2 regions of the Peribacillus sp. YIM B13481 genome follow, and region 1 is predicted to be linked to the other one. Evidence: riboswitches for the same ligand, from Rfam matches in the RefSeq annotation. Region 1 holds a riboswitch; the other holds the start of a gene.
What was found. Region 1 has a riboswitch for glycine ahead of ACFX4X_RS11805 (amino acid permease). Riboswitches for the same ligand answer to the same signal wherever they lie in the genome.
Positions count from the first base shown of each region.

Region 2: another riboswitch for glycine. It lies ahead of gcvT (glycine cleavage system aminomethyltransferase GcvT); the one in region 1 lies ahead of ACFX4X_RS11805 (amino acid permease).

Region 1 is NZ_JBHZPE010000016.1:61,587-65,988, forward strand. It holds gene ACFX4X_RS11800 (amino acid permease) at 364-1,752, opposite strand; glycine riboswitch at 2,304-2,382, shown strand; gene ACFX4X_RS11805 (amino acid permease) at 2,582-3,922, shown strand; gene ACFX4X_RS11810 (DUF3311 domain-containing protein) at 4,190-4,390, shown strand; gene ACFX4X_RS11815 (sodium:solute symporter family protein) at 4,387-4,402, shown strand, end outside.
Region 2 is NZ_JBHZPE010000003.1:153,200-157,601, reverse strand. It holds gene gcvPA (aminomethyl-transferring glycine dehydrogenase subunit GcvPA) at 1-1,268, opposite strand, end outside; gene gcvT (glycine cleavage system aminomethyltransferase GcvT) at 1,286-2,392, opposite strand; glycine riboswitch at 2,529-2,611, opposite strand; glycine riboswitch at 2,615-2,702, opposite strand; gene ACFX4X_RS03810 (DEAD/DEAH box helicase) at 3,076-4,402, shown strand, end outside.

The sequences.
Region 1 (4,402 bases):
ACAAATTATATCCCAAAAACATTTACATAAAATTCATGCACCAGTTAGGAAAACCTTATTTTCTACCAAGGAAATACTTGAAATACTCCATACCTTTATTGAGAATTTTTTTCTACAATAACCAAAAAAAGTCATGCACAAGTTGGGAAAAAGCCTGAGGGATGAAGATTTCTCTTTATCTCTCTTTGTTTTATCCACAATTTATGCACAACTTTAATTAGTGTCTATTATATTTATACTAAGGGGAAACACACTCGGCAAAGCTCGAGTCATGAACGTAGATTAAACAAGATGATCTCCAAAAATCCTTATTATAGAAAAACTCGTATCACTCATCTTTTTATCAAAATGGCACGAGACTTCTTAACTGGAAATCTCATCATCGGATTTAGCATCCAATGGTATTCGTTTATCCATTTTCAGCATGTAATAACTTACTACGACCAATGCTAGGAAAACAATCCCGACAACCAAGGAAATCCTGGTACTTGGATTGATCCACATACCCACCAGCACCATCAGTAAAAAGGCAATTGTCGCATAATTACTGTAAGGGGCAAACGGCATTTTGAACGGATGTTTCTCCATTTCAGCAGCATTTACCTTTCTGAATTTAAGCTCACTGATAAGTATGACAAACCATGGAATCATTCCGGGTAAAACACTCGCACTGTACACATAAAGGAATAATTCCGGCGGTGCAAGGTAATTCAGGACAACCCCGATACCCAATCCTAATAGTACAGCGATCGTACAATATGCCGGCACTCCACTTTTAGATACTTTTGCAAAGATTTTAGGAGCTTGGCCATTCAATGCCAGTGTGTAAAGCATACGCCCTGCACTGAAGATCCCACTGTTGCATCCGGACATTGCCGCAGTGATTACGACAAAGTTAATGATGCCTGCAGCTGCTGTGATACCGATTTTAGCAAAGGTTGAAACGAATGGACTTCCGATGTCATCTAGTTTATCCCATGGATAAACCGTCACGATGACGAATATAGCGCCAATATAGAAAATTAAAATGCGCCATATGATTGATTGGATCGCTTTTGTTACGGTCTTCGTTGGATTCTTCGCTTCTCCGGCCGCGATGCCGATGAGCTCAACGCCTTGATAGGAAGCCACGACAAGGGAAAGCGCAAAGAAGAATCCTGTCCAGCCTCCAGTAAAGAAGCCGCCATTTGCCCAAAGATTCGATAATCCAATTGCGTCTCCGCCATTCCCTATTCCAAAGAAAATAAGGCCAAGGCCGGCAATGATCATCAATACAATCGTTATTATTTTTATAAGCGCAAACCAAAATTCAAATTCCCCGAAAGATTTTACGGAAATGAGGTTGGCTGCCCCCAAGATGATCATGGCGACCACACCTGGAATCCAAGCTGGTAACTCCGGGAACCAATACTGCATATACATTCCAACGGCGATGATTTCGGACATTCCTACGATTACCCATTGAAACCAATTGCTCCAAGCAGTCATATAACCTGCCAAAGGATGTATATAGCTGCTAGCAAAGGATGCAAAAGAACCCGTAGTCGGTTCTAAATATAGCATCTCCCCCATAGAACGCATGATGAAAAATATAAATATACCTGCGATGGCATATGCAAGCATTACAGAAGGCCCTGTCCATTTGATCGTGCTCGCCGATCCCATGAATAACCCGACCCCAATGGTTCCGCCCAAAGCTATCATTTGAATGTGACGTGCCTCCAGCCCTCTCTTTAATTCCTTGTTTGACATGATTAACTCCCCCAGATGCAATATTAGCAGCAATGCTCTTCCATCCTTACCGCCAATCGACTCTATTTATTATTGTGGTTAGAAATGCCTTATCGTAATCATATAAATAACACTTTAATTTTGTTTTCTTATCTTATAATAGTAAATACTCTGTAAAAACACAAATGTATTTTTCAAAAAAACAGTTGTCAAATATATCTTGACGATTTTTCCTATCTTAAAATACCTTTTCAAAAAAAGTGAATCAGTATTTTATAATAGTGATTACATAAAAAAAAGAGTAGAAAACAATCACTTCTGCTTTGAACCATTCAAAGTCTTTTCAAGTGAACGTTCAAAAAAATTAAAACCATTTCAATGTGTTATAAACCTCATATAAGACTGGCTAACTCCCAAAAAAAATTGTTGACCTTCAGAAAAATAGATGATAGAATTCCAATATTATTTTATAAGTATAATGAATGCTTCAGCAGTGGAAGATCACCGCAGACAGACATTTTTACACAACCGCATACAAGCAAGCGATGAATGCTATGGATGACACTATAGCAGGAGCAGCTTCTGGAGAGACTGTACAAGATGCAGCGCCGAAGGATTCACAATCTCAGGCAAAAGGACAGAAGAGTAACGAATGATAAATTGTTATTCTGAACCCTTTAAGAGATTGGTATATCCAATCTCTTTTTTTATTGTCCACTTTGTGATTGGACTTAAAACAACACTCGTGAAAACCATTGGCAAGCTGGGTGAAAAAATCACCTCTCTCTCCAAGACCATGCAGGTTTGAAATCATTCACTACCAAGACTATAAAAGACGGGGGCGTACGAATTGGCTAAACAGGAATTAAAAAGAGATTTAAAAAATCGTCATGTACAACTTATTGCAATAGGAGGAACCATTGGAACCGGTTTATTTTTGGGATCCGGAAAAGCCATACAAATGGCAGGTCCATCTATCATCTTCTCCTATCTAATAATTGGAATTGCCTTGTTTTTTGTGATGAGAGCCCTAGGCGAATTGCTCTTATCCAATGCAGGGTATACGTCATTCACTGAATTCGCAACCGAATATGTCGGCCCATGGGCTGGCTTCGTGACCGGTTGGACATATTGGTTCTGTTGGATCATGACCGCAATGGCCGATATCATAGCTGTCGGTGTCTATATACAATACTGGTTCGATATCCCTCAATGGATACCGGCTCTAATATGCCTTGTCATTCTGTTAGGATTGAACCTATTGACCGTTAAGTTATTTGGCGAATTGGAATTCTGGTTTGCCATCATAAAAGTAATCACGATCATCACCTTGATATTCGTAGGAATCATTCTCTTGGCCATCGGCTTCAATACCAATACGGGAACGGTTTCCCTAACGAACCTATGGACTCATGGAGGCATGTTCCCTAATGGAATTTCCGGATTCCTGTTGTCTTTACAGCTGGTCGTCTTCTCCTTTGTAGGTGTCGAATTGGTCGGGGTTTCAGCAGCAGAAACGGCGAACCCGAGAAAGAACATTCCGTCTGCCATCAATAAAATCCCAGTCCGGATTTTACTTTTCTATGTAGGTGCCATATTCGTCATTCTCTGTGTCAACCCTTGGACACAACTGGATGCCACGAGCAGCCCATTTGTAGAAGTCTTTGCGCTAATCGGCATTCCTGTCGCTGCAGGGATCATCAATTTCGTCGTTTTGACATCAGCTGCTTCTGCATGCAACAGCGGTTTATTTTCAACAAGCCGAATACTCTATACGTTAAGCAGGAATGGAGAAGCCCCTGCTAAACTTGAAAAATTAAATCAACAGGCTGTTCCTAGCAATGCCTTATTAACATCAACAATCGTTGTATCACTAGGAGCATTGTTAAGCAAACTGATACCGGAACAGGCATTTACCGTTGTGACAACCATCAGTGCCATCTGTTTCATATGGGTATGGAGCATCATCTTGATCTCACATATCAAATATTCGAAAACACGGCCGGACCTAAGAGCCGAATCAACTTTCAGGGCTCCTTTTACACCCTTTATCAATTACGCCATTTTAGGATTATTCCTGTTCATCCTTATTGTTATGCTATTCGCTGAAGCCACACGGCTATCACTGCTCATGACGCCAATCTGGTTCATGGTCTTGGTGATACTATATAACTATCAGAAAAAAAGATAGTAAAAGGATAAAGCCTTGAACTCAATAAGAATTCAAGGCTTTATCTTTTATCAGCGGCTCTGTTGCTAAAAATATATCAAGCAACTGCATTAAATTTCATATCAAAATAGTGTAAGCTTATATTTATCATCGGTTCCTTATCAAAGAAGGAATATCCGTCATGTATGAATTTTCCATCCAGTTTGGTTCACCCATCCATCAGTGGCACTGAAGTAAAACCCCCATTGTTGGACGTTTCACTTTATTTAAAACGGAGGGGTTTGTTTAATGAAGATTCTATATATCCTTACTCTAGTTCCTTTTATAGGCATACTAGGATTTCTACCTTTTGTTAATAGAATAGAACCTTATGTATTAGGGATGCCTTTCAATATGTTCTGGATGGCTATGTGGGTGGTCCTTACCTCTGCCATCTTGGGCATCATGTATAAGCTGGATCCCCGGAATCGGGAAGGTGACCAGGAATGAATATTGCCCTCA
Region 2 (4,402 bases), on a different contig from region 1:
ATATGGTCTTTCAGCTCAGGATAAACCGTCCCTAAATCGAAGCCGCCAATCATCCCTTTTTCAAAAAGGTTTTTATTGATTTCTGAAAACGAAGCAGGCAGTTTAATGACAAATTCATTAAACGAAGGACCGTCGAACATCACTTCTATCCCTTTTGCCTTTATAGCTTTTTTCGCATAGTGCGCTTTTTGAATATTTTGCACGGCCATTTCTTTGACACCCTTTTTCCCAAGCGCCGTCATTGCAACAGAAGCTGCCAAGGCATTCAACGCTTGATTGGAACAAATGTTGGATGTGGCCTTATCACGGCGAATGTGCTGCTCACGAGCTTGAAGTGTCAACACAAACCCCCTTTTTCCATTTTCATCCACCGTTTGACCGACGAGCCGGCCCGGAACTTTCCGAACAAGTTTATTAGTAACGGCAAAATATCCACAATGAGGTCCCCCAAATGCCGCTGGAATGCCGAATGGCTGAGCATCTCCCGTTACGATATCTGCACCGAGTGAACCTGGGGGTGTCAAAGCCCCCAGTGCAAGCGGATTACTGGAAACGATAAACATGGACTTGACGCCATGAATGATTTCTTCCATTTCTTTCAATGGCTCTATCCGGCCAAAAAAATTCGGATATTGCACAATCACTCCTGCAATGTCATCATTCATTAATTCCTTTAAAGCAGCCATGTCCGTCACACCGTCTTTATAAGGAATTTCAATCACTTCCACGCGTTGCCCTTTGGCATATGTCTTCACAACTTCTCTTGATTCAGGATGAACTGCTCCTGAAATGAGAATCTTCTTGCGCCGTGTCTGACCTGAAGCAAGCATGGCCGCCTCAGCCAGCGAAGTCCCGCCGTCATACATGGAGGAGTTAGCTACATCCATACCCGTCAATTCACAAATCATCGTTTGATATTCAAAGATGGCTTGCAGCTCACCCTGTGAAATTTCGGGCTGATAGGGAGTATAAGCCGTATAAAATTCAGAACGGGAAAGAACGTGATCGACGATGACCGGTGCATAATGGTCATAGACACCCGCACCAAGGAAGGAAGCATAATTTTTAAGATCCGCATTCTTGGCAGCAAGCCTTGATAATTCTTTCATTAATGCAGGTTCCGATTTAGCAGGCTTGATATCGTATTCTCCTTGAAAGCGAACACTTTCAGGGATATCATTGAAAAGTTCTTCAACAGCAGGTACCCCTATAACTTCCAGCATTTCTTGTTTATCTTGCTCTGTCATGGGTAAATAACGATGTTTCATCTAATGACCATTCCCCTCTATTTACGTGGTTTTTTATAAAAAGGTGTTTGTATTATAACGGCTTTCAAACGTTTGGAACGGATTTCCACTTCAATTTCCGCATCCAGCACCGAATATTCCTTATCGATAAGTACCAATCCTACGTTTTTCTTCAACGTTGGTGATTGGGTACCAGTCGTGACCTCCCCAATGACTTTGTCCCCGCTGTAGACCTTATACCCATGACGAGGAATGCCACGGTCAATCATTTCAATTCCCACAAGCTTCCGGGGTGCCCCTTTCTCCTTTTGTTCAGCAAGAACGGCTTTCCCGAAAAAATCGGCTTCCTTATCCACTTTTACCGCAAAACCAATCCCGGCTTCTATTGGAGTAATGTCCGCTGAAAGCTCCTGCCCATACAGCGGCAGTTTCGCTTCAAAACGCAGGGTATCACGAGCACCTAAACCAATCGGCTGTATCCCTTCTTCCTTTCCGGCATCCATTATCGCCTTCCAAAGGGCAGGGCCGTTTTCACTGTCGCTATATATTTCAAAACCATCTTCACCAGTATATCCAGTACGGGATACCAACGTGGAGATACCATTTATCATGACATTCTCCTTGAACTTGAAAAATCCAATTTCACTTAAGGCAGTATTTTCTGAAAGTTTTTGCAATATCTTCTCTGCAGATGGTCCTTGAAGTGCTAGCTGTATATAGTCACTCGATACATTCGTAATTTGGGCATCTTCCGTTAGATTAGCTTGCAGCCAATCGAAATCTTTTTCTGTATTCGCTGCATTGACCACGAGCAGATAGTCGTCTTCCGCCCTTTTATAAACGATGAGATCATCAACCGTCCCGCCGTTTTCATAACACATGGCCGAATATTGGGCACCGCCCGTTTGCAGCTTTGATATATCATTAGTCAGCATCTTCTGTAAAAAGGAAAGGCTCCCAGGACCCTTAACATCAACTTCCCCCATATGCGATACATCGAACAGACCCGCTTTTGTACGTACGGCTTCATGTTCGTCCTTTATACCCGAAAATTGGACAGGAAGTTCCCAGCCGCCAAAATCAATCGTTTTCCCTCCGTATTCACGATAAACCTCAAATAGTGGTGTTCTTTTTAAATTGGTCAAAAAATGACCCCCCTCAGATTTTTTAAAATTAAATTGGCTTCATTATCAAAGCTTTTTGTCCTTACGCATCAGATATTCTGATTCATGATGTGAAAAAAGCACAAAAAAGGACAGAGAAAGCCCGTTTGAGCTTTTTCTCTGTCCTGAAACCTGAAAGTTTACCTATATAATAGGTTTTCCCCTTTGGTGGCCGTCCCAAACGGGCGGCGCTCTCCAGAGTTGCGTCCAATAAGAGTTCTTTTGCCTGAGAGATTCACTGCTAAGTTTGCTCCTTCGGCGCTACATCCGTAGTCTCTCCCCTTATCTTCACCCGCATATTATGGTCTACCAATGAAATTAAGCGAATAAGCCCCACCCATTAGTAAAACCTTTGAGCATCATAGAATGCATTCTCTGCCAAATCTCCAAAAACTCCAGAAAAACGTTTAAATGATCTCCTTCGGTAATCATGGATAAAGCAGGTACCTATAGCCCATACTAAGAAAACGCGAACTGCAAAATCGATACAAAAATTCTTTTTAGCGTTTGGAAATTGGAATTTTCTAAATATACTTATATCCTACCCTAAGAAACTTATCTCTGCAATATCTTTTGAAGAGAAATATTTTTCTTACTTCACATATGAAATGTTCGGTTTTTGACCTTATATTAAGGAATTTATGATTTAAGAGGGAGTTATTTCTATGAAAATCAATATATCCTTCAATTCTGAATGGAATGACGAGTTTTTACAAAAAGTGGAAAATGATGGTCCATGGGGAAATTGGGAGCTTTATAAGTTGGCGGTTAAAATGGAGGAAAATCTCATCATTCCTGATTTTGAAGGTTTACAGGCACCCAAGCACCTTCCTCAGTTAACCCCGCTTCCCCATCAATTGGAAGCTGCAAAGCAAGTGGTGGAAAAGATGAATGGAAAGGCCATTTTAGCAGATGAAGTAGGTCTCGGAAAAACAATTGAAGCCGGCTTGATCCTAAAGGAGTATATGATCAGAGGCCTTGTAAAGAAGGTATTGATCCTTGTACCAGCTTCCCTTGTAACACAATGGGCTTTTGAATTGAATACGAAGTTTCATATTCCGGCAGTCGTTCAGAGAAAAAGTTATGTATGGGACTCCTGTGATGTGGTCATTTCATCCATTGATACAGCGAAACGCGCTCCACATCGTGATATCATTTTCAATCAGGAATATGACTTCATCATCATTGATGAAGCTCATAAACTTAAAAATAATAAGACGAAGAACTATGAATTCGTCCAAAATCTGAAAAAGAAATTTTGTTTACTCCTGACAGCTACTCCCATTCAAAATAAAGTCGAGGAAATTTTTCACCTCGTTTCGTTATTAAAACCAGGCCACTTGGGAAATGCCTCACTCTTTTCGGAAAAATATAAAGGGAAAGGCCGGAACATAATTGAAGATGAACACCTAAAGGAATTGGTCAACACTGTGATGATTCGAAACCGGCGGGCCGATACTGGTATTGAATGGACAAAAAGGCATGTGGAAACCATCACCATTGAATTTTCTCCAACCGAGCAGGCATTGTACGATGCAGTTTCAAAATTCAAACCTATTTCTGATGGAACAAAAGGAAGCGCCTTTTCAGCTCTCACTCTCCAAAGAGAAGCCTGCAGCAGCAGAGAGGCGGTCTTTTATACTTTAAAAAACATGAAAGCCAAATACGACCAGCCTACCCCTGACTTTTTGGCAAAGCTTGATGATTTATTTACAAAAGTGAATGAAACGGTTCAGAATTCAAAAGCTGAAAAAGCTTTGGAACTGATCAAGAAAATTGATGACAAAGTGATTATCTTTACCGAATACCGAGCTACTCAGCTTTATCTACAATGGTACCTTCAACAGAATGGAATTTCTTCAGTCCCATTCCGAGGCGGATTTAAACGTGGAAAGAAAGACTGGATGCGAGAATTATTCCAAAAGAAAATTCAGGTATTAATTGCAACAGAAGCTGGCGGGGAAGGGATAAACCTTCAGTTCTGCCATCACT